4 regions of the Pseudoalteromonas sp. MMG022 genome follow, and region 2 is predicted to be linked to each of the others. Evidence: predicted binding sites of a transcription regulator. Region 2 holds the regulator's gene; each other region holds the start of a gene.
What was found. The regulator sigma-54, encoded in region 2, starts transcription at its own class of promoters, with help from an activator protein. The targets are predictions, from matches to a motif close to GTTGGCACGNNNNTNGNNT.
Positions count from the first base shown of each region.

Region 1: L1070_RS04195 (flagellar hook-length control protein FliK) is a predicted target of sigma-54. The motif match lies at 1,600-1,618, and genes of this name have one in related genera.
Region 3: L1070_RS03945 (flagellar basal body rod protein FlgF) is a predicted target of sigma-54. The motif match lies at 3,875-3,893, and genes of this name have one in related genera.
Region 4: L1070_RS11125 (P-II family nitrogen regulator) is a predicted target of sigma-54. The motif match lies at 2,386-2,404, and genes of this name have one in related genera.

Region 1 is NZ_JAKFZQ010000003.1:210,004-216,266, reverse strand. It holds gene L1070_RS04195 (flagellar hook-length control protein FliK) at 1-1,543, opposite strand, end outside; gene fliJ (flagellar export protein FliJ) at 1,687-2,127, opposite strand; gene fliI (flagellar protein export ATPase FliI) at 2,127-3,458, opposite strand; gene fliH (flagellar assembly protein FliH) at 3,473-4,291, opposite strand; gene fliG (flagellar motor switch protein FliG) at 4,295-5,332, opposite strand; gene fliF (flagellar basal-body MS-ring/collar protein FliF) at 5,325-6,263, opposite strand, start outside.
Region 2 is NZ_JAKFZQ010000004.1:102,508-108,770, forward strand. It holds gene mgtE (magnesium transporter) at 1-751, opposite strand, end outside; gene L1070_RS04905 (HPr family phosphocarrier protein) at 928-1,200, opposite strand; gene rapZ (RNase adapter RapZ) at 1,205-2,050, opposite strand; gene ptsN (PTS IIA-like nitrogen regulatory protein PtsN) at 2,069-2,521, opposite strand; gene hpf (ribosome hibernation promoting factor) at 2,524-2,811, opposite strand; gene L1070_RS04925 (RNA polymerase factor sigma-54) at 2,839-4,356, opposite strand; gene lptB (LPS export ABC transporter ATP-binding protein) at 4,415-5,140, opposite strand; gene lptA (lipopolysaccharide transport periplasmic protein LptA) at 5,143-5,670, opposite strand; gene lptC (LPS export ABC transporter periplasmic protein LptC) at 5,660-6,214, opposite strand.
Region 3 is NZ_JAKFZQ010000003.1:159,255-165,517, forward strand. It holds gene L1070_RS03920 (protein-glutamate O-methyltransferase CheR) at 1-806, shown strand, start outside; gene flgB (flagellar basal body rod protein FlgB) at 889-1,296, shown strand; gene flgC (flagellar basal body rod protein FlgC) at 1,302-1,736, shown strand; gene L1070_RS03935 (flagellar hook assembly protein FlgD) at 1,751-2,428, shown strand; gene flgE (flagellar hook protein FlgE) at 2,475-3,797, shown strand; gene L1070_RS03945 (flagellar basal body rod protein FlgF) at 3,931-4,695, shown strand; gene flgG (flagellar basal-body rod protein FlgG) at 4,714-5,502, shown strand; gene flgH (flagellar basal body L-ring protein FlgH) at 5,518-6,201, shown strand; gene L1070_RS03960 (flagellar basal body P-ring protein FlgI) at 6,213-6,263, shown strand, end outside.
Region 4 is NZ_JAKFZQ010000010.1:81,558-87,820, reverse strand. It holds gene mrcB (penicillin-binding protein 1B) at 1-617, opposite strand, end outside; gene L1070_RS11130 (ammonium transporter) at 762-1,994, opposite strand; gene L1070_RS11125 (P-II family nitrogen regulator) at 2,005-2,343, opposite strand; gene L1070_RS11120 (carboxypeptidase) at 2,690-4,201, shown strand; gene L1070_RS11115 (DUF2797 domain-containing protein) at 4,315-5,127, shown strand; gene L1070_RS11110 (EAL domain-containing protein) at 5,103-6,263, opposite strand, start outside.

The DNA.
Region 1 (6,263 bases), on a different contig from region 2:
GAGGCGCAGCATCCAACTGTTCAAAATACTGGGCTAGTTCGCTAAATTGCGAAGATAGCGGGTTGGTCTGAGCAGGTGTTACAATCGCTTTAAAGAGCTGTTCAACCTGAGGGGTTGGCATCACTTGAGCCAACTGTACCGCGCTCAATGCTTCTCGCTTAATGTCAGAATTAAAATTTCCTCCATCAACTGAGTTCATGGCCTTGAGCGACTCTTTCATGTCTTGCTTTATCATATCTTTATCGACTTTGGTACTGTTGTAAGAGTAACTTTGCTTATTTGCCATGGCAGCACTCGCAGCAACCGTAACTTCGCTACGAACTGCTTGTTTCGTCACCGCCATCAGGCCTTCGTCAAGCTCTTTTAATTGCTGTAACGCTTGTTCAACTAGCGGGGATGCTTTGCCTTGATTACTAAGTTGCTGTAGCCCCTGCTGTAGGGCGCTTCTTTCTTTAGGTGACAATAGTGCTAATTGCTGCTCTAGTGTTGCTTTAAGCTCTGCTGGAACTTGAATTTCTCGACCGCTACCGTCTTGAGTAACTTTGGCACCGATTTGCTTAGCTATATCACTGACCTCTTGCGCTAATTCACTTTTCTTAAGGTTTGGAGTGTTTTGTTTGTGCTCAGCCAAGCTAGTGTGTTCTTGCACCGTTGTTGGCATTATTTTAGTCGTAGTACTTTGCTCTTTTAGCTGTGCAGTGACTTGCTCTACATCATCGGTCGCCTCTATGTGCTCTTGTAACAACGGTTTTTCTGGTTTCACAGCAGGCTCACTGACTTTTTCTTGCCCATCAGTTAAGCTCTGTTTTTGTGATGCTAATTCACCAGTTGGGTTTTGCTTCGCTTTTGATTCTGCCAGCTCAGAAAGAGTGCTTCCTTTACCTTCAGTGGATTGAGAGCTGCCTTGATGCTCAGCACTTTTCTCACCTTCGGACATTACTCGAAACCCAGGGGGAATAACAATTTTATCAACAGGTTCTTCAGCTAACTGAGGTTTAACGTCAGGTTTGCTGATTTGTAGCCCTGACTTCAACGCATCATTCGTTGTTTTTGCAGTCAACTGTGCTTGCGCGTCGGGCTTCTCAGCCTGATATTGAGTCACAGCTGTTTTTTGCTGATTGGCAGCATTTATTTGAGCAAGGAGATCATCAGCTGAACGCTGGTTTTTCTGGTTATTTGCTTGCTCAGAGTCAGCAAGCACATTCACTGCTCTATCAGTTTCCGATGATTCAGATACCACCTCTCCATCATGCTCGCCATCGTCAGTTTGATCTGTATCTAATTCATTTTCTGATAGGGGCTTAGCTCCCGTTTTATGCTCGGTCTCTACCTGCTGCTCATCATGCGTAATGGCTGAGCTGTCTGTCTCTTTACTGGTGTCAGAATTGCCACCGTGTTGCCTGGTATCGGCATCGCGCAACTGTGTGAAAGTTGCCAAAAAGCTCAGCTCTTCACTCGCGCTATCTTCTTGAGTATTCGTATATTCCGCAGCACCAGCATCCACGCTAGTTTTAACTGAGTTATTAATAGTTACATTAAGCATATTTTTACCTGCCAAAGCGGCAATTAACAGCCGCGGATACATCACTATAAGTTTAAAAGCAAAACTCAGGCCACTTTTATTTTTGTGAGGACATCGCGCTCAGTTGGGCAGCTTTGCCATCACTAAGACTCACTATTTCTAGCTTAGGCCCTACGGCGCATAAATTGATTGGTAGCAAATTCATCCAACATTTTCTGCTCTGCTTTGTCACGCTGTTTTTGCAGCTGTAGTTGCTTTTTCTCAATGAGTTTTTCGATTGCTTTCGCCTTAACTTGCTGCGCCAACCACAGTTTTTTTCGCTGTTCTACAACTTGCTTGGCTGTATTAACTGTTTTGGCCTGCTGCTGCATTGCATCTTCTATTTTTTTTATAAAAGCTTGATATTGAATGAGACCACTGCTGGTTAAGCCTTGTTTAGCTTTGAGGTGGAGCTGTTGACTGTATTCGAGACGAAAATCATTCAAACCAGCAAGCTTTTGCTGGTTATCGTTTAGGTGATGTTGAGCCTGCATATAGTTTACACGCAAAGACTCTTCTTTTTCGGACTCAAGCTTGTACAGTAAGTTAAGTTTATCTGCTGCCATTATTCTTGTCCCAATAACTTCGCAAGTTCTTGTAAGCACTGATCATAATTGAGTACTTCTTTCATACCTTGCTGTAAAAATGCATTCACTGTGGGCATCATATTGATGGCTTGATCGAGCATAGGATCACTGCCTTTTTGATACGCCCCAAGTGTGATCATATCCTTGTTCTGTTGATACATCGCATACACTTGCTTAAGCACTCGTGCCTGTTGCAAATGGCTATCGGAAACCACTTGCGGCATAACACGACTAATAGACTTTTCTATGTCAATCGCAGGGTAATGACCACTATCGGCTAAGTCCCGAGATAACACAATGTGCCCATCCAAGATAGCCCGCGCTGAGTCCGCTATCGGATCCTGCATATCATCACCTTCACTTAATACCGTGAAAAATGCGGTTATAGAACCTTGACCTTCACCGCCGTTACCCGCTCTTTCAACCAAAGCCGGTAGTTTTGCAAACACTGATGGTGGATAACCTTTCGTCGCGGGCGGTTCACCTACCGCTAACGCTATCTCACGCTGAGCCATGGCATAACGAGTAACAGAGTCTAAAAGTAACAATACGTTGAGCCCTTGATCGCGAAAATACTCCGCAATAGTGACCGCACTTTCACACCCTTTCAAACGCATTAGTGGCGAAGCATCGGCTGGTGCTGCTACAACAACTGCACGTTTACGTCCCTCAACACCCAATATTTCATCAATAAACTCTTTAACTTCCCGTCCACGCTCACCCACCAAACCAACAACAATGACATCGGCTTCGCTTCCACGAGTCATCATACCTAGCAAAACAGATTTACCCACACCACTTCCTGCAAACAAACCCATACGTTGACCTTGCCCAACAGTTATGATGGAGTTTATGGCTCGTACTCCCACGTCCATAGGCTGACTAATCGGCCGCCTTGCAAGCGGGTTTATCGAGTTTTGCGCAAATTTCAAAGTATGTTCAGCGTTGATGGGTCCCAATCCATCTAATGGCCTGCCTAGACCATCCACCACACGTCCAAGTAAGCTCATCCCCACGGGCAATCCGGTTTCTTTTAGTTGAGGTATTACGCGCGCACCAGGAAGTACACCTGAAATATGATCGTTAGGCATTAAATAAAGTGTATCATCGTTAAAGCCAACCACTTCAGCATCCACAAGGCCTCGGGTTGTTTCTATTTTGCAGTGGCTACCCACAGGCGCACTGAGCCCTTTTGCCTCGAGTGTTAACCCGACAACTCTGGTTAAACTACCTGCAACGGGCACAGCAAATTGATGTATATGTTTTTTATATTGTGATAAACGTTCAGCTAAAGGACTTTCAACACTCATGAGGTAGCCAAAAATTACGACTGGATACCACTACCATGCAAAAAATCGTCCAAGATTTCTTTGATTCTTGTTTTCAGCGTCATATCGATTGAAGATTGAGAAGTTTTAACCTCTACATCACCACGATGTAATGTAGGCTCAGGTAATAGATGCCAATGCTGTTGTGCAAGCTGTTCCTCACCATATGCCTCTTTTACCAGCTCTAAGTCATCTGGATGCAGATGAATTTTAACCGTTTGCTCCGAAATAGGTAACGCATCCATAGCCTTCTTCAAAGCCAGCAGTACGATGTTGGGATCCAGCTCTACTTCCCGGAAAATGACCGCTTGCGCCAATAAATTGGCAAGCTCTACAAGTTGCTTTTCGCAACGCTCATCAACCAGTCGCAACGGTTCATGTAGTTCATTGACAATAAGGGTTAAAGTTTGTAACTTTTCTTCTATAAGCGGTTTTGCATCATCATGTCCTTGCTGTTTACCAATCTCCACACCTTCTTTGTAACCCGCTTCTTTCCCCTCGGTTACACCTTTGTCAAAGCCATCAATATAACCTTGCTCATGGCCTTGTTTGATACCTTCATCGTAAGCGTCTTGACGAATTTGTTCTAATTCTTCCAAGGTCAATGTCGGAAACTCTGGCTCATCAGTGTCCGGCTCATCAGCGCTTTTATCTGGCTTTTGATAAACCTGCTCCAACGGTTTGCCAAAAGCAGTTGAGCGCCCCGAATACTTGCGAGGATCTTCTGTTACATCAGGGATTGGCCAATTTTTAAGAAGTTCATCTAGTGCTTCTCCTTCGACTGGCCGACCCTTATAAAACTTGGTGTTACTCATAAATTATAAGAACTCCTCACCACCGCCACCACCGAGCATGATTTCACCGGAATCAGCAAGACGACGAGCCGTTGATAGAATTTCTTTTTGAGCCGCTTCAACTTCACTGATCCGAACAGGTGGCATGGCTTCTAGATCATCTGCCAGCATTTCCGCAGCACGTTTTGACATGTTGCTGAGGATTTTCTCTTTCAGAGCATCATCTGTACCTTTTATTGCCTTCATCAGTACATCTTGTTGAACTTCACGCAAGATAGTTTGAATACCCCTATCATCAACATCCAATAAGTTTTCAAATACAAACATGAGGTCTTGAATTTGTTGAGACATCTCTTCATCATGTTCACGAATAGAGTCCATAAGTTGACCTTCAATATTCGTATCTAAGTAGTTCATAATGTCTGCTGCTGCTTTCAAGCCACCCATCTTGGCAGCTTGTGCACCCGCTTGGCCTGCAAACTGTTTCTCCATGATTTCATTAAGCTCTTGCAGCGCTGCTGGCTGAACTTCTTCTAAGTTTGCAATACGCATGGTCAAATCTAAACGCACTTTTTCTGGGAATTGAGACAATATCTCCGCCGACTGTTCTGGTTCTAAATAAGACAACACAATCGTCTGGATCTGAGGGTGCTCGTTACGAATAATGTTGGCAACCTGTTTTGAGTCCATCCACTTAAGTGAATCCAAGCCCTTCGCGCCCGACCCCATGACAATCTGATCAATAAGGCTGGCAGCTTTGTCTTCACCAAGCGCTGCGGTGAGTGCCTTTTTAATAAAGTCTTCTGATTGAAAACCTATTGTACTGAAGCTCTGGATTTGCTCTATAAATAGATTGTGTACTGCGCTTATCTTGGCTTGTGATAAATCATCTAATGCTGCCATCGCCATACCAACGCGCTGTACCTGCTTTGGTTCAAGATGTTTTAAGATTTGCGCAGCATCTTCTTCAGATAAACTTAGTAACAAGATGGCGGCTTTGTCGACGCCATCAAGTTTATTTACATCATACGCAGCGGGTAGTTGTTTTTGTTCATCAGTCATCTTCTGTTAACCACGCTTTCACTACTTGAGAGGATAATTCTGGTTCATTGGCAACTAAGGCACGTACGGCTTTTAGTAGGTCCTCATCACCATGTAAGTCTGGCAATTGTAAAGTACCATCCGAAGAGAAGCCAACAGCTGATGAATCAAACTCATGATTTAACATATCTAATGTGCTGTCTCCTAAGTCTACGCCCGATGTAAGTGAATCTTCATCAAATTCTTCTAGCGTGTCATCTGGGTAAATCAAGCGTTTAAGCATCGGTCTGACAACTGCTAAAATAAGTACAATAATGACCAAAGCACCCAATGCTAAGCGAGCCATCTTCATAAACCACTCTTGTTCCCAAAGTGGTACTTCAGCAACTTCACTTAAATCTTCACGTACGAATGGAACAGTAACAACCTCTAAGGCATCGCCACGTTGCATATCAAATCCAACACCACCTTGTAATAAACGGCGAATGTTTGTTAACTCTTCTTGCGTGCGTGGTTGCAGTGTTACGTTGCCCTCTGCATCTGGCTTTGGTAGATAATCTACGGCTACCGAAACACTGATACGACGGATCACACCAGTTTGCTGACGCTTATGGCTAATTGTAGTGTCTAATTCGTAGTTTCGCGTTGCTTCTTTTTGCATTCTGCTTGGGTTGGTACCATTCGCAGCGCTGCCATTACCCGCTACTTCTGGAATATTTGAATCAAGTGGTGGCTGATTGGTCAACGCACCTGGAATCCCGGCAGTAATGCCACCGATATTATTTTCTTCAAATGTTGTTTCACTGCGCACTGCAGGTAAATCTGGGTTAAATCGCTTCTGTGTTTCCTCAACCGCACTAAAGTCCATGGTTAAGTCAACTTGCGCGGTATACTTACCTAGGCCAACAACAGGGATCATAATACTGTCAATTTTCTCTAAGTATTCCTGCTC
Region 2 (6,263 bases):
CAATGGTGATACGACCTAACAAATGCGCATTATCGTCAACTACAGCAGCAGAAATCCAATTGTGGCGTTCAAATAGTTGTGCCACTTCTTTTTCTTCCATGGTGATAGGAATAGATTCTTTATCAGTGTCCATCAAATCACGGACCAGCTGATCTGGTGAGTTTGTCAGCAAGCTGTTAAGTGATAAAGCACCAATAAAGCAGTTGTCTTTATCAACCACATAGAGATCGTCGGTACCATCTGGCAGTTCGCCTCTGAGCCTTAGGTATCTTAGCACCACATCTAACGAGACGTCTGGACGAATGGTAACGGTATCGGTGTTCATCAAGGCACCGGCTGAGCGCTCCTGATAAGATAGAGCTTGAGTTGCACGCTCTCTATCTTGGGCATCCATCGCACCGACCACATCTTGGTAGACGGTTTCAGGCAAGCTTCTCAGTACTTCCCCAAGGTCATCGTCATCCATATCTTCGGTGGCGGCGGCGATGAGCTCAGGTTCCATCTGGACGATGATACTAAGACGAACATCTTCCGATAGCTCTTCTAGTACATCACCTTGAATATCTGGGTCGACCAGTTGCCAAAGTTGGCGACGAACCTTGTGTGGAGAGGACTCTAGCAGTAGTGCAGTATCACACGGTGCAGTTTCAGCCAAAATGCGTCTGACTTGAACAAACTGTCCACTATTTAAAGCCTGCGTTACTTGTTGCAGTTGTTGCAGTGTATAGTCTTGTTCAAGGGCTTCAGGCATAGGCTTCCTTCAAATACTGTTGTTATTTTAACGCAGTGCCTTAAGGAGAAGCTGAAGAGCCAGCTAAGGTATGACAGAGAAAGTCAGGCACAACTCATTGCCTAAGAGTTTAACGTAAATTCTGCCTGCTTACCAAGTATCTAAGTGGTTTTTATATAGAGTATAAGCCTGCTAACTTATTCTTGCTCATGAAACTTTTGGGCAATTAGCTCACCAATCGCTTGAAGTGCTCCCTGCGCATCTGGTCCGTCACAAACGACTTTAACCTCTTTGCCTTGGCTACTTTCTAGTAGTAGCAATGCAAGCACACTGTTGCCATCGGCAGATTTATCATCTTGGTATAGAGTAATTTGTGCATCGAACTTCACTGCTAACTGTGCGAGTACTGACGCGGCTCTGGCATGTAATCCACATTTATTCTGAATTAAGAAAGTATCTTCACAACGCATAATATCAGGTATCTTGTTCTCTATGGCGGATTTTAATGTTTGGGTGCGTACGTGCAAAGCTCTCACCAATGGTTTGTGCTAGATAGACAGAGCGATGTTGTCCACCTGTACAACCGATAGCGATGGTTAAATAACTACGGTTGTTGCGCTCAAGGTGGGGTAGCCAAGTTTGCACGAAAGTTTGAATTTGCCATGTAAATTTTTGCACAATGCTGTGACTTGCCAAGTAGTCTTTTACGGGTTGATCTAAACCGGTCAATGGCTTGAGCTCGGGTTCCCAATGAGGGTTTGGCAAAAAGCGTGCGTCAAAAACAAAGTCAGCCTCTTTAGGTATGCCATGCTTAAACCCAAATGATTGAAATGTAACGATAAGTTGTTTATCTTTCTTACCTAAAATTCGCTCTCGAATGGTTTCTGCGAGTTGGTGAACACTCAAATCTGTGGTGTCTATCAGGACATCTGCACGAGTGGTGAGTACATCAAGTAGTTTTTTTTCTGCTTTTATTGCTAAATCTAAGGGCAGATCATGTATTGATAGCGGATGCAGGCGGCGAGTTTCGGAAAAGCGTCTGATGAGTGTATTGTCGTCACTATCAAGGTAAAACAACATTGGGTTTGCAAAACCCGGTAAGTACTCAAGTATATCATTAAAGTCTTGTTGCTCTTTTGGCAGGTTGCGTACATCAATACTGACGGCTATTTTATCGTAATTGTCAGATACGCTGCGCACTAGTGAGGGCAGTAGATTAACAGGAATGTTATCAACACAGTAATACCCCAAATCTTCGAGTACACGTAAGGCAACGGATTTTCCAGAACCGGAACGACCGCTAATGATGATTAGTTCCATTATGCTCCCTTTGGTAACCTAGTCTGCTGAAGCAATAATGGCATAAAGTTCCTCATCATTGCCAGCATTGCGCAGTTGTTTACAGAATTCTTTATTATTTAGCTTTTCGGCAATGGCTGCAAGGGTTTTCAAGTGCTGTTGATTATCACCATCTGGGACTATCAGTGCGAGAAATATATCGACGGGACGGTTATCAATGGCATCGAAAGGGATTCCTTGCTGATTTACGAGTAACATAGCGGTAACTTCGTCGATACCCTCGATTCGGCCATGAGGGATTGCGATGCCCTTACCAATACCAGTACTCCCCAATTTTTCTCGGCTCATCAATGCATTTAGTATGTCATGTTGGCTTAGCTCTGGGAGTTGTTCATGCGCTAACTCACTGATGTATTCGAGAACCCGTTTTTTGCTATTAAAAAGGACCGCAGCTTTACTGCAGTCCTTATTGATAAGTGAGCTTAATTTCATGATTAGTGTCGAGTAAGCTTCTCTTTGTGTTTAATTACTTGGCGATCTAACTTATCGATAAGGCCATCGATCGCAGCATACATATCTTGATGTTCCGTTGATGCAAATAACTCTCCACCATTGACGTGTAAAGTGGCTTCGGCCTTTTGGACCAGCTTTTCAACATCTAAGATCACATGTACATTGTTGATGTGATCAAAATGCCTTTCCAGCTTCGCAAACTTGTTGGTTACATAGTCTCTTAATGAATCAGTGATTTCTACATGACGACCAGTTAAATTTAGTTGCATAAGCATTTTCCTTCTTTGGTATTACGTCTAAATCAAGCTCTTACGCTGATTGGACGGTGGAATGGCTAACGACTCCCGATATTTGGCTATGGTGCGTCGGGCCACCTTTATTCCTTGCTCTGCTAGGATATCTGCTATTTTACTATCGCTTAATGGTTTCGCGGTATTTTCTGCAGCTACTAGCTTTTTGATAAGTGCTCGAATCGCAGTGGATGAACACTCTCCTCCGTTTTCTGTACTCACATGGCTTGAGAAGAAGTATTTCAACTCAAAAATGCCCCTAGGTGTATGCATATACTTTTGAGTCGTAACTCGAGAGATGGTTGACTCGTGCATCTCTACCATTTCAGCTACATCATTTAACACCATAGGCCGCATTGCTTCAGGGCCATGTTCAAAGAATGCCTGTTGTTGTTGCACAATGCAATTAGTAACTTTCATTAAAGTTTCATTTCTGCTTTCTAAGCTTTTAATGAACCATTTAGCTTCTTGAAGATGTGAGCGTATAAACTGACTGTCTGTGCTGGATTTCACTGAGCGTGACATTGCCGCGTAGTGATCATTCACTCTGATTTTTGGCATACAATCGGGATTTAACTCAACAACCCAGCGACCTTTGACTTTTTTAACTGATACATCTGGGATTACATATTCTGACTCTTCCCGAATAATACTCGCTGCGGGTTTTGGATTGAGCGAATGAATCAACGTCATAATTTCTTTGAGCTCAGTTTCCTTGAGCTTGGTCTTTTTCATCAAGGTGCGATAATCTCGGCTCGCTAAAAGATCAATGTGCTCGTTGAGTATCATTTTGGTTTCTTGGAGCCAAGGTGTTGTTTTTGGGTCAAATTGGTTTAACTGAATGCAGAGACACTCTTGCAAACTGCGTGCACCAATACCGACTGGGTCGAACAATTGAATACGCTTTAGTACTGCTTCTACTTCATCAAGTTCAATAAGCTCTTCAGTATTGCCGTCATTAAGGCTCTCTAGAATATCTTCGGTGCTCAGTGTCAGAGTACCGTTATCATCAATTGCCTCTACGATTGCGACAGCGATGCCATGATCCGTTGGACTAAAAGGAGTGAGCTCAAGTTGCCACATTAAGTATTCATGAAGGGTTTCAGTGGTTTCGCCTTGATAAACGGTTTCGTCTTCAGGCATAGGGCCGCTGCTGGCTGCAGGGGCGGCACTCATGTACTCATCCCAAGTAACATCCATGGCCAATTCATCGCTGACGGTATCTTTGCTCAGCGCCGCATCAGAGTCCATTTCATAGTCGCTAACGGCCTCTGCTTCATAGGTGTCCTGATCTTGGCTTGCATCGTCCTGGCTATTATCTTTACCATTTTTTTCTTGAGCATCACTATCAAGCTCAGAATCGGAATCAGACTCTTCTATTTCAAGAAGGGGGTTGCTATCCAGCGCTTCTTGAATTTCTTGTTGTAGATCCAGCGTACTCAATTGCAGCAAACGAATGGCCTGCTGTAATTGCGGTGTCATGGTAAGTTGCTGCCCCATGCGCAGCTGTAACGATTGCCTCATGTACCTTTAACAATCCTTCTTATTCTCTATTTTATTGTTGTGACCAAGCGTATATTAACTATAGCCTGAATTGTTCACCAAGGTAGACATCTCTTACTGTTTGATCCGCCAAAACATGTTCAGGCGTCCCAGATGCGATCAGTTCACCATGTGATACTATGTAGGCTTTTTCACATACATCAAGGGTTTCTCGAACATTGTGATCGGTAATAAGTACACCGATACCTCTATTTTTTAAATGTTCGATTATTTTCTTTATATCTAACACTGAAATGGGATCAACACCAGCAAAAGGCTCATCTAGGAGGATAAATTTTGGATTTGCGGCTAAAGCGCGAGCAATTTCAACACGACGGCGCTCACCTCCAGATAAAGCCATACCTAAACTGTCACGAATATGCTGGATGTTGAACTCATCCAATAACTCGTTTAAAACCTGCTCTCGGGCTTCTTTGTTTAGTGAGTTCCTCGTTTCTAGAATTGCCATCAAGTTTTGGTACACTGTTAGCTTTCTAAAAATAGATGATTCCTGCGGTAAATAACCTATACCAAGGCGGGCTCGGTTATGCATAGGCAATAGCGTAATATCATGATCGTTAATACAAACCGTGCCATGGTCACTTGGAACAAGGCCAACAATCATGTAAAAGCTCGTTGTTTTTCCAGCACCATTTGGACCGAGTAAACCGACTATGCTACCCGCTTCTACGCTTAGGCTAACGTTTTTGACAACTTGTCTGCCCTTGTAGCTCTTTGCCAGAGCCGTTGCGGTCAATACGCTCATAATTACTTACCTTGGTCTGGTTTTTTTGATTTCTTCTCAGGTACAAGAATGGTGTGTACTCGAGCGTTATCCTGTTCACCTCGCTCAGCACTGATCAGTTGTTTGTCCATGTCGTAGGTGATTGACTGAGCTTGAATAATCTGTCCAGACTGGTTGATAGAGGCATTGCCTTTGATGACCAAAGTACGATTAGCAACATCATAACGGATTTCCAGCGCGCTGGCGGTAAGTTCAGTTCCATCTAGCTGCTTTTCAATAAAGCGAGCAGGGTTGCCCGTTGCTACGAGGAGTTGTTTATTATCGCCTAATTCTTCTCGGCGATGAACTTCTAATCTGTCGGCATTGATTTTACGGTTGCCATGAATGATTTCGACATTCTGTTCAAATATGCCAATATTGGTTTTTAGCATGGCTTGTTGCTTACCCGCTTTGATGGAAACCTCACTGGTCGTCTTATTTTGCTGCGCGTTAACGCTGTGGCATAGGAGCAACCCAAGCAAGGTTACAGTAAATAATAATTTATTGGTCATAATAAATAGTTCGAGTATGGTTTATTAATTCAATTATATCGGTGTTTAAATCGGCATAGAGACCTTTGCCTGTAATCTTTAAACTCGGTCCAGTAATTTCAACTGGTCGTTCCGACTGCATTAGTCGCTCATTTATTTCAACGCGTATATTGTCTGCTTTAATCAACGAGATCATCGCACCCGTCGTAAGATTTTGAGCTTCTACATTTCCTTCTAACATCAGCGTATTATTTTCATACAAAGTGGCCTCTTGGGAAGAAATCAGCCAGCTTTGTGAGCCGTTATACAAGTTAAATACCGGCGCAGTAAAGTGGCTAAATCCAAGTTCTTGATATAGCTCCATTTTAACAGCCGTGACCGTGTAAGTTCTGACGCCAGCCTCATTATATGAGGTTTGTTGTAACTCAGTTGCGATATAATCTGGTTTCGCAATTATGTCACTCTGTTTACTCGTTTTTGGGGTTTCCTGTGTTAGATAGGGGTACCAAAGCCAAGTCATTGATATGACAAAAATAATAAGCAAAATGGCTCGACTGCTACTCATTACAAGTTTCCAAAACGTGGTCGCAGCGTTACGCTGTACCTCAAACTAA
Region 3 (6,263 bases), on a different contig from region 2:
AATACGATCAATTCAGAACTTTTCTAGAGCAGCAGTGTGGTATCGTACTTGGCGATAACAAACTTTATTTAGTGAAAAGTCGTTTGGCACCATTGATGGCTCGATTTGGTGTTGATACGTTATCTGCATTGGTCAGTAAGACTTTAAGCCCTCATGAGCGGCAATTACGTGCCGCGGTGGTCGATGCTATGACCACCAATGAGACTTTATGGTTTAGGGATGCCTATCCATTTGAGTTACTAAAAACTAAGATCTTTCCTGAATTTAGCGATTTAAGAAGGCCAGTTAAGATATGGTCAGCGGCCAGTTCATCAGGACAAGAGCCATATTCTATTGCCATGTCTGCGAGCGAATTTCAAAGCAAAAGCCCAGGTGGTCTAAAGATGGGTGTCCAAATAACGGGCACCGATATTTCTAATACCATGTTGGATATGTGCAAAAATGCAGAATATGATGCGCTTGCTCTTGCCAGAGGGTTGTCGGCTGAGCGTAGAAAGAAGTTTTTTAAAGATAGTGGTAATGGTATGGCTCAGGTGGTCGACCCTATTCGCAAAATGGTTAATTTTAGGCACCTTAATTTGCTCGATTCCTATGCGTTAATGGGAAAGTTTGATGTTATATTTTGCCGAAATGTACTGATATACTTTTCTCCGCAAGTCAAAGCTAAGATCATTTCACAGTTTGCCCAAGCATTAAATCCTAAGGGATATTTGTTTCTTGGCGCTTCCGAATCAATGGCAGGGTTAAGCGATTCATTTGATATGATCCGCTGTAACCCAGGAATTATTTACCAGAAAAAACAATAGTATACGGCGGTTTTACCGCCGGCATTATTTTTGGCCCACCTTTTGCTTTAACTCCTAAGAGTCAAATTTTTGGAGTTGTGTTATGGCAATTAGTTTTGATAAGGCGTTGGGCGTACATCCACATGCAATGCTCATTCGGTCTCAACGAGCGGAAATTCTAGCAAGTAATATCGCCAATGCCGACACCCCAGGCTATAAAGCCAAAGATATCGATTTTGCACAGGCATTTAAGGCGGCAAAATCGAGCCAGCAGCGCGGCAACACTATGGTCCGTACCAATGAAAATCACCTCAATGGTGGCACTAAAATGACCGGCGGTGTTGAACTATTTCGTAATCCAAATCAAGCAGATACAGGTGATGGGAACTCGGTAGATGTACAAGTGGAACGAAACTTGTATGTACAAAACTCATTAGAGTACCAAGCAAGTTTGCAGTTTCTTTCTGGTAAGTTTAAAGGGCTAAATAAAGCCCTCGGTAGTCAAGGGTAATTATTATGAGTTTATATAACGTATTTGATATCGCAGGTTCAGGTATGAGTGCTCAGAATATTCGCCTCAATACCACTGCCAGTAACATCTCAAACGCAAACAGTATTAGTTCGAGCCAAGATAAAGTATATCGTGCGAGACACCCTGTTTTTGCTGCTGAGTTAACGAAAGCATCATCGGTGCAAGATCCCACTAAGTTAGGTGCATCAGTTGGTGTAAAGGTGTTAGGTATTGTGGAAAGCAATAAACCACTACAAGTGGAGTATAACCCTAACCACCCAAGTGCAGATAAGGATGGCTATATCTATAAACCGAATGTGAATGTCGTGGAAGAAATGACCAATATGATTTCCGCTTCACGCTCGTACCAGACAAATGTACAAGTAGCAGACGCCGCTAAACAAATGCTTAGCAAAACTTTACTACTTGGTCAGCGTTAACGGGAGTATAGCTGATGAGTAATGATATTAATGCCGCATCGTCTTCTTATTTGGATTCGCTTCGTTGGTCTGAAAAAAATAGACCAGAAGAAAAGGATGACACGTTGACGCAGGAAGATTTCTTCTCCTTGTTAACACAGCAATTGTCATATCAAGATCCTAGTAAGCCTGCGGATAACGATCAGATGATCGCACAAATGACGAACTTTACCATGGCAGAAGGTATCTCAAATCTTAACTCAAAGTTTGAAATGCTTTCGGCGTCAATGACGTCCAACTCCGCATTACAGGCATCGACGCTAGTTGGCAAAAAAGCATTACTCGAATCAGATACGATTAATATTGGCGCAGATCAACTTGCTAAGGGCTCGGTTATTACAACAGAACCTGTTGAAAATCTGAGCATTAGCATCTACGACGAGAAAAACCAATTGGTTAGAACCATGGATATGGGTAGTCGTACCGCTGGAGCATTAAGGTTCGAGTGGGATGGTAAAAACCAAGATGGCACTATGATGCCAGATGGTGAGTACACAGTTAAAGCAGAAGGCAGAGCGAATGGTCAATTTACCAGCTTGCCGATAGCAACATTTAAAAACATAGATAGTGTAAATGTGAATGGTGCTAATGGCATCATAATCAACACGTCTTCTGGCGCGGTGAAACTCACTGATGTCGCAGAAATCGCATAACTATCGTTAGTCACAGAATTAACCTTACAGTACAAGAGGTGAGAGTATGAGTTTCAATATTGCATTAACAGGTTTAGCGGCCGCGCAAAAAGATTTAGATGTGACCGCAAATAACATTGCAAACGTAAACACCACAGGTTTTAAAGAGTCACGAGCCGAGTTTGCTGACGTATATGCCGCATCAGTATTCAGTTCTGCGAAGACTAAAGCTGGTGATGGTGCACAAACAACCATGGTTGCCCAGCAGTTTCACCAAGGTTCGCTGAAGTTCACCAATAATTCATTGGATTTGGCCATTACAGGTGAAGGCTACTTTGCAATGAGTGAAGAATTTGGCTCTCAGGATTACACTTTTACTCGCGCAGGTGCGTTTAAGTTAAACCGTGATAATTTCATTGTTGATGCGCAGGGTAACTTTTTACAAGGTTTCCCGGTTGATGCATCAACAGGTGACACAACCTCAGTAAGTCTAAGTACCTCTACCGCGTTACAGATCCCGGATGCTTCGGGCTCTCCACGCGCAACGTCAACGATTTACTCATCATTTAATGTTGACTCTCGTGAACAAGTGCCAACGATTCCATTTGACCCAACGGAAGGCGCTTCGTTTAACTCGTCAACGTCGACCACGGTATATGATTCTTTGGGTGAACCACATGTCATGCAGCTGTTCTTCAGAAAGTCCGCTGCCAATACGTGGGAGGTGTTTGGGACATTGGATGGTACGCAATTTGATAATACGGGTACAGCGGGTGCAGGCACACCAATCACAACATTTGGTTTTGATGCCAGTGGTTTACCATCAACAACAGACGGTACTGCCAATACAGGCTCTACGTTTGACCCGTTAACCCTAACAGGTGCTAACCTCTCTGGTATGCTTTCAAATGGTGCGACATTCCCAAATGACGTTACGATGAACTGGCGAGACGAGGCGAACACGACAAACAAGCTGCCAACACAATATGCAAGCCGCTTTGAAGTGAAGGCACTTGAGCAGGATGGTGCAACAGTTGGTCGTTTATCAAGTATCGACATTGGGTCTGATGGTAAGATCATCGCGGCCTATAGTAACGGTGATTCAACTTACTTAGGCCAAGTGGCAATGGTACGTTTTTCCAACTCACAAGGCTTATCACCTGTTGGTAACACTGCTTGGAAGAAAAGTTTAACATCAGGTGAGCCTATTGCGGGTGAGCCTGCGTCAGGAACCTTGGGCAGTATCAGTTCATCGTCACTTGAGCAGTCAAACGTTAACTTAACAAATGAGCTGGTGGATTTGATCAGCGCTCAGCGTAATTTTCAGGCGAACTCGCGTGCGCTAGAAGTGAATTCAACACTACAACAAGCCATCCTACAGATCCGATAATATCAAACCTACTGAAAAGGCCGCTACATGCGGCTTTTTTATTACTGCTCATTTCTCAAAATAACTGTCATTTATTTGTTGGCACCATTATTGCTTTATCTAACCAGATGAATTTAACAATAGGGTTAGTGATATGGATAAAGTGCTTTATATCGCTATGTCAGGCGCTAAGCAAAACTTACGTGGTGTCGCTGTAAAAGCAAACAACCTTGCCAATGCCAATACCATAGGTTTCAAGGCCGACTTTGCGCAAGCTCGTTCTATGCAAGCGTTTGGTGAAGGGTTACCTACGCGAGTTTTCGCGATGCAGGAAAGGCCTGGCACAAACTTAGTGTCTGGGCCTATTGTTGAAACAGCACGTGACCTAGACATATCTGTAACGCAGGAGTCTTGGCTTAGTGTGGTTGATGAGGCGGGTAATGAGGCTTATACCAAAGTGGGCAGCCTTAACATTCGTGCCGATGGTGCATTAATCACAAGTCACGGACGTCAAGTTATTGGCGAGGGCGGTCCAATTATTTTGCCTATCCCTATTGATAAGGTGATTTTTAGCGACGATGGCTCTGTGCAAGTGCGCCCGCAAGGTGCTCCTGCCAACTTTATGGAAGTGGTCGATCGACTCAAAATCATTGATGCAGACAACAGTCAGCTTGAAAAGGGCAATGATGGTCTATTTCGCCCCAAAGAAGATGCCCTCGTAAATGGGTTATGTGGGTTTTGTGATATTTCACCCACAGCACGCGTTATGAGTGGCACATTGGAGCGCTCTAATGTTAATCCAGTTCATGAAATGATTGATTTGATTAACCATCAGCGCCAATTCGAAATGCAAATGAAACTAATGAAAACCGCAGAAGAGATGGATGAACGCCATGTTTCTCTGTTGCGTATAGTCTAACCAAGTGAGGTAGATATTATGAACCCAGCATTATGGATCAGTAAAACAGGCTTAGATGCACAGCAGACAGACATCGCCGTTATTTCCAACAACCTTGCAAACGCCAGTACGGTTGGATACAAAAAAAGCCGCGCTATTTTTGAAGATTTACTTTATCAAAATATCAATCAACCAGGTGGTCGCTCGTCACAAGATACTGAGTTACCCTCAGGTTTGATGTTAGGTGCCGGTTCGAAGGTTGTCGCGAACCAAAAGAATTTCTCTCAGGGTAATCTACTGAGCACTGAAAATTCATTGGATTGGATGATACAGGGCCCAGGCTTTTTCGAAATTCAATTGCCAGATGGTACAACCGCCTATTCACGTAATGGTCAGTTTACGACGGATGAAGAAGGTCGTGTTGTAACATCGGGGGCAGGTTTTCCTGTGCAGCCAGAAATGAACGTACCCGACGATGCGCAATCAATAACGGTGTCTCAAGATGGAGAGGTTTCGGTAGCCATTTCCGGACAAGCCGAGAACGTGGTGATTGGTCAATTAGTGATAAGTGATTTTATCAATCCGTCTGGTTTAGAGCCTATGGGGCAAAACCTGTATACAGAGACTGCGGTAAGTGGTGCTCCTGTACAAGGCAATCCAGGTGTTGATGGGTTAGGTACGATAGTACAAGGTGCGTTAGAGACATCCAACGTAAACGTTACCGAAGAGCTAGTAAACCTTATCGAAACTCAACGGGTATATGAAATGAACTCGAAAGTAATTAAGTCAGTTGATGAAATGCTTAGTTACATCAATCAACAGTTATAAGCATTAGGGGGCTGTATGCGTGATCTTAGCTTATTTATTATAGCGACTGCTTTACTTTCAGGGTGTGTATCAACACAAAATAGTGATGTGGTAAGAGATGACCCATATTATGCACCTATGTATCCTGAGCAGGATGCGGAGCCTATCGTTGCAACGGGCTCTTTGTTTAATCAGCATCGTGCCAATGATCTGTACTCTGACAAAAAAGCATTGAGAACCGGTGACATTATTACGGTTGTGCTGCGAGAGTCTACGCAAGCGTCAAAAGCGGCAAACAGCCAAATGGATAAAGAATCAGAGATAGAGCTGGACCCTATTATTGGGCTAGGTGGGGCTGCAGTGAATATTGGCAGAGAAAGCATTCAGTTTGGAATGGAGTCAGAGTCTTCATTTCAGGGTGACAGTCAAGCCAATCAATCTAACAGCTTATTCGGTAATATATCAGTGAATGTGATGCGCGTATTGCCAAACGGGAATTTAGTGATCCGTGGTGAGAAGTGGTTAACACTTAACACTGGAGAAGAGTTTATTCGCCTTGAAGGCTTAGTTAGAGCCGCAGATGTTAAAGCGGATAACACTGTCGAGTCGAATCGTATCGCCAATGCCAGAATCCAGTATTCAGGCAAAGGTCAACAGCAAGAAACGCAAAGTCCCGGGTGGTTGGCGCGCTTCTTCATGAGCACATTAATGCCATTTTAGGGGTAAAGACGATGAGATTGTTTCTTGTAATATGCGTTTTGTTTGGCAGTTTGTTCGCTCAG
Region 4 (6,263 bases), on a different contig from region 2:
TCGAGCGGTAGAAACTCTCTATCCTGTTTTGATTCATTACCAATACGCGCTATTTGAACTGGCTCTAAACGTGCCAGCTCAATACGTCGCCCACCTTTATCAACAATACTGGCAAGGCGTTTTCCTGCAAAATTAAGGGTAAAGATCTGACCTTCTTCAACACCATTGTAAAATTCAAATGCACGGCGGTAGATTTTTATCGTCCGCCCTTGAATTATGTACTGACCTGTACGGCTAAGATGGTTAACTTGCGAATAATTTAAGCGCTTTAGCTCCCAGATCACCTCCTGTTCAGACAAAAATTGTTCAGGATAGAAGTTCATAGCGCGAGCATATACTTGAACAGGCAGTTGCCATTTGCTGCCTTCAAACTGTCGGGTAATTTTTGAATCTAGATAAATAATATAAAAGCTGACTAACACTACTATGGCCAGCGTACCTTTCCATAATAAGCGCCAACAGGTTGCCAACGTGCGTTGCCTAAAGCGACCCAATGTCGAGCTCGGCGGTGCTTTTTTCGCTTTGCCCCTAGTGTTTTTTGCGCGTGTGGATTTAGATGTGGTACGTGTGGATTTAGTGTTTGTCTTCGTTGCGTTGTTATTCTTTTTATCTACCATACCACTTATATAAACTTCAAAATTAAATATGCCAGAGCATAGAGTACCCTAGATTAACCAAGCCTGAAAGAGCGAACGGACCACAATGGGTCCGTTCGACGTGATAACGGTCGACGTGATAACGGTCGACGTGATTTCGATGAATTAACTATTGCCACGCACAGAGACAAATTCTGGGTACGCATCAATGCCACAATCATGCTGATCCATACCGTTAATTTCTTCTTCCTCGCCAACACGGATCCCCATGGTATTTTTCAACAGAGCCCATACCAAGTAAGACACAATAAATACAAACCCGAGAATACATACCAAGCCGATAAACTGATTCACAAACGTTGCATCGCCGTTTGACAATGGCACCAACATCACACCTAACATGCCACATGTACCGTGAACAGAAATCGCACCTACTGGGTCATCAATTTTAGCTTTGTCTAAAAATACGATACTAAACACGACCAATGAGCCACCCAAGGCACCTAATAGACACGCTAATAAAGGTGTTGGAGATGCAGGTTCCGCAGTGATTACCACAAGACCTGCCAGTGCACCATTGAGTACCATAGTTAAATCAGCTTTACCCCACAACGCTTTACACACAAGTAGTGCAGCTATCGCCCCCGTTGCTGCAGCAGCATTAGTGTTAAGTAAAATTTGACTCACAGCAACGGCATTTGCTTTATCTGCCAAGAACAATTGCGAGCCACCATTAAAGCCAAACCACCCCATCCATAGAATAAATGTACCTAATGTTGCCAACGGCATGTTAGAACCAGGAATAGGATAAATCTCCCCGTTCTTCCCATATTTACCTTTACGAGCACCCAGTAATAGTACACCGGCTAACGCTGCCGCTGCACCAGCACCATGCACAATCGCAGAGCCTGCAAAATCTACAAAGCCAAGCTTAGATAAGAAGCCACCGCCCCACGTCCAAAACCCCTCAATAGGATAAATAAACCCAGTTAACACCACAGTAAATGCTAAAAATGCCCACAACTTCATACGCTCAGCTACGGCACCAGAAACTATCGACATTGCTGTAGCGACGAATACTACTTGGAAGAAAAAGTCAGATTCTAAGGCATGATCCGCATCCGCAGACGCTTCACCAATCAACGCACCAAAGCTTGGTACTATCCCACCTTCAGTGTTGCCAACATACATGATGTTGTACCCTACGAGTAAAAACATGGTACAAGCGATGGCATAAAGCGTAATGTTTTTAGTGAGTATCTCTGTGGTATTTTTTGAGCGGACTAAACCCGCTTCTAGCATGGCAAAACCTGCTGCCATCCACATCACCAACACACCAGAAATTAAAAAGTAAAATGTATTCAAAGAGAATTTTAGTTCTATGATTGCGTTTTCCATCTTCGGCCTCTCAAATAGCGTCTTCGTCTAACTCGCCGGTACGGATCCGCACGATTTGGTCTAAGTCATATACAAATATTTTACCGTCACCAATTTTACCGGTGCTGGCAGCTTTAGTCAGTGTATCTACCACACGCTGTGTGTTTTCACTGCGAGTTGCTATTTCTAGCTTTATTTTTGGAATAAAATCGACTTGATATTCAGCGCCACGATACAGTTCTGTATGACCTCGTTGGCGGCCAAAACCTTTTACATCTACGACTGTCATACCCTCTACGCCCAAATCAGCTAGCGCTTCGCGAACTTCATCCAATTTAAATGGTTTTATTATTGCACTTATCATTTTCATTGTTGGTCCCCTTAGGACAGGTTTATCCTGATTACTTAGCTAATCCAACCTTCGTGCCACAAAGTTAAAATGAATAATTTCAAATAATTAGATGATTACCATCGGCGATTTCTGTATAATTTCGCACCAATTGGGTGCAATATTGCGCGTCATGCTCATTACTGGTGCAAATGTAAAAATGTAGCTGTTATGGGCTCGTCAGCGATTTGCTGACTATGCATAATGCACTTACAGTTTCACTCGGGGTTCACCAGTCGTCCCACCATTGGGGGCATTCGACTCATACCCTTTGAAAACTGGAACAAAAGCAATTTTAATGGGAATAAATTATCGTTCGGGGAAATGTATGAACTTAACCAAATTGTTGGTTGTGTGCACCATAGTAATAAGCTTTGGTAGCAACGCAGCTGAGCACCAACGTAAGATTGATATTGATAGTAAAGTTGTTACCAACCACAAAGCGACCATTAATGGTGAGCGTATAAACTACAGCGTCGCCTCTGGCACACAGCCTGTTTGGAATGAACAGGGTGAACCCACCGCTACCTTGTATTACAACTACTACAAAAAAGACAAAGTAGACGATTTAAGTAAACGCCCACTGCTTATTTCATTCAATGGTGGACCCGGTTCTGCGTCGGTTTGGATGCACATTGCCTATACAGGCCCACGCGTTTTAAAAATCGATGACGAAGGGTATCCTGTTCAGCCTTATGGCATGAAAGACAACCCTTACTCTGTACTTGATGTTGCAGATATTGTGTTTGTGAATCCTGTAAACACGGGGTACTCTCGCGTGCTGCCTGACAAAGATGGCAAAATGCCCAGCAAAGAAGAACAACAAAAGCAATTCTTTGGCGTCAATGCTGATATTAAATATCTCGCCAGCTGGATCAACACCTTTGTCACCCGTAATGGCCGCTCACTATCACCTAAATTTTTAATTGGTGAAAGTTATGGCACCACCCGAGTATCAGGCCTTGCTAAAGAGTTACAGTCAGCGCATTGGTGGTTCTTAAATGGTGTGGTGTTAGTTTCTCCAACGGATATTGGTATCAACCGAGATGGGCCTGTGAAAGCCGCCAACCGTTTACCTTATTTCGCAGCAACTGCGTGGCATCACAAAGTATTACCAGCACACTTACAACAAAAAGACTTACTTGAGTTATTGTCAGAAGTTGAAGCCTTCACTTTAAATCAGTACTTACCGGCCTTAGCAAAAGGCGCATTTATCTCAGAACAAGATAAACAATCCATTGCCGAACGTGTGGCACTGTATAGCGGCCTGTCAAAACAATTTGTATTACAAAACAATCTGGATGTTAGCGATGATGCGTTCTGGAAAGAACTGCTGCGAGATCAAGGCTACATTTTAGGTCGTTTAGACTCTCGTTATTTAGGTATCGACAAACGTGACGCTGGTGACTCGCCAGACTACTTCCCTGAGTTAAGCGCTTGGTTGCACGCCTTTACACCATCAATCAATCACTATATTCGTGAAGAGCTGAACTACAAAACCGATGTGCAATACAACATGCTGGCCAATGTTCATCCGTGGGATCGCACTAATAACCATACCGGCGAACAACTGCGTGCTGCTATGGCAGAAAACCCTTATTTGAACGTATTGGTTCAAGCGGGTTACTATGATGGTGCAACCAACTATTTTGACGCCAAGTACACCATGTGGCAGCTAGACCCAAGTGGTAAAATGCGTGACCGTTTAAGCTTCAAAGGCTACCGTTCTGGTCATATGATGTATCTTAGACATGAAGATCTAAAAGCTTCAAACGATGACCTGCGAGAATTTATTCTTGAATCATTAACGAGCCAAACGCGCTCAGCGAAGTACAAATAACATTTGGCGGGTAGCAAAAGCTACCCGCTTCTTTTTAACAAACTCGTCTAACCATTGTGACTTATTCACCAGCTTGGTAGTATCGCCCTTTTAACATCTTTAGGGGCGTAAAGATGCAAGGCACTTTAAGCAAGCTCAAAGCACAGCTCACTCAACCAATTCAATATCAACTTCCCATTGGCGATGAGCGAGTCAATCTAAATGACTATATTGGCAAACAGCTAACACTGACCCACACAGGCAACATCTACTGCTGCAACTGTGGTAAGAAAACCAAAAAAAGTTACTCGCAAGGCCATTGCTTTGTATGCATGAAAAAGCTCGCAAGCTGCGACATGTGTATTATGAAGCCTGAAACGTGCCACTTTGATCAGGGCACCTGTCGCGAGCCGCAATGGGGCGAAGAAAATTGTATGATCCCCCACTATGTTTACCTTGCCAATACGTCAGGACTAAAAGTAGGTATTACACGCCATACCCAAATTCCTACTCGTTGGATAGATCAAGGTGCCACACAGGCATTACCTATTTTTAAAGTCCAAACCAGATTGCAATCAGGTCTTGTGGAAGTGGCCTTGGCTGAATTTATCGCAGACAAAACCAATTGGCGCAATATGCTCAAAGGCGTGAGCAATGAAGTAGATTTAAAAGCAACTGCTCAGGAGTTAATCCCTCAAATTCAAAGCAAGCTTGATGAGTTGGCCGAGTTGTTTGGCGCTACAGCCATTGAGCGTTTAGATGAGGAAGTTGTGGACTTAAGCTTCCCAGTTGAACAGTTCCCGAGCAAAATTACTTCCTTTAACTTTGATAAAAACCCAGAGGTGACAGGCACGTTACTCGGCATCAAAGGCCAGTACCTGATTTTTGATACCGGCGTTATCAATATTCGCAAGTTTACCGCTTACGAAGTCACTTTCTGCGCATGATAAAAGCGCAACCATTCGTCGGCACGCAGCGGCTTGCAAAACCAATAGCCTTGAATGATATTGCAGCCCAGTTTTTGTAAAAACTGGCGCTGCTCACTTTTTTCAACACCTTCTGCGACGACCTGCAAATTAAGCGCTTTTGCCATCGCAATAATGGCACTGACAATTTCACTGTTGCCGTATTCATCAGGGATCTTCGCCACAAAACTCGCGTCAATTTTCAACGTATCGATTGGCAGCTTGGTTAGGTAACTGAGCGCCGAATACCCTGTTCCAAAATCGTCCAATGCAATGGCAACCCCCAAGCTCTTAAGTTTTTGTAGCTCGCTTTTTGCCTCATGTAAATTACTGATAAAACTACTTTCCGTTAATTCAAGCTCAATGAAACGACCATCTAAACCGTGTTTATTCAAAGCATTAGCAACCGTGATTGCAAGCTCTCCCTGACATAAGTGCTGTGCCGATACGTTTATTGCAATCCGTCTAATATCACTGCCCTGACGACGCCAAAGCGCCATGCTCTCACAGACTTTATTGATCACCCATTGGTCCAACTTAATGATAAGCCCCAATTCTTCTGCCAATGGAATAAATTGAACGGGAGAGATCATTCCCAAATTAGGATCATTCCAGCGCAACAAGCACTCGACGCTGGATATTCGGCCACTAGCCAAACATTGTAGGGGCTGAAAATATAGCTCAAATTCATCATGCTCCAACGCATACTGAAAACGGCTCAGCATAGACAAACGCTCCAAGGAGCGAGCATTCATAGACGCTTTGTATAATTGAAATGAATTGCGACCAATTTCTTTGGAGCGATACATCGCCACATCCGCATGTTTTAATAAAGTTTCACTGTCTAGCCCGTCTTCGGGGTAAACAGCGGCTCCGAGCGAAGCTGTGGCGGTGACGTTTAGCTCATTGAGTTCAAACGCAACGCTTAGCTTTGACAGTACTTTGTTGGCAAAACTTGCCACATCGGAGATATGTTTTACTTCAGTAAGTAATACCACAAACTCATCTCCCCCCAAACGCGCTAAGGTATCGCCCTCATTTAACAGGCTCTTGATACGCTCACTCACCTGCACCAGCAATTCATCTCCAGCACTGTGACCTAAACTGTCATTAACTTC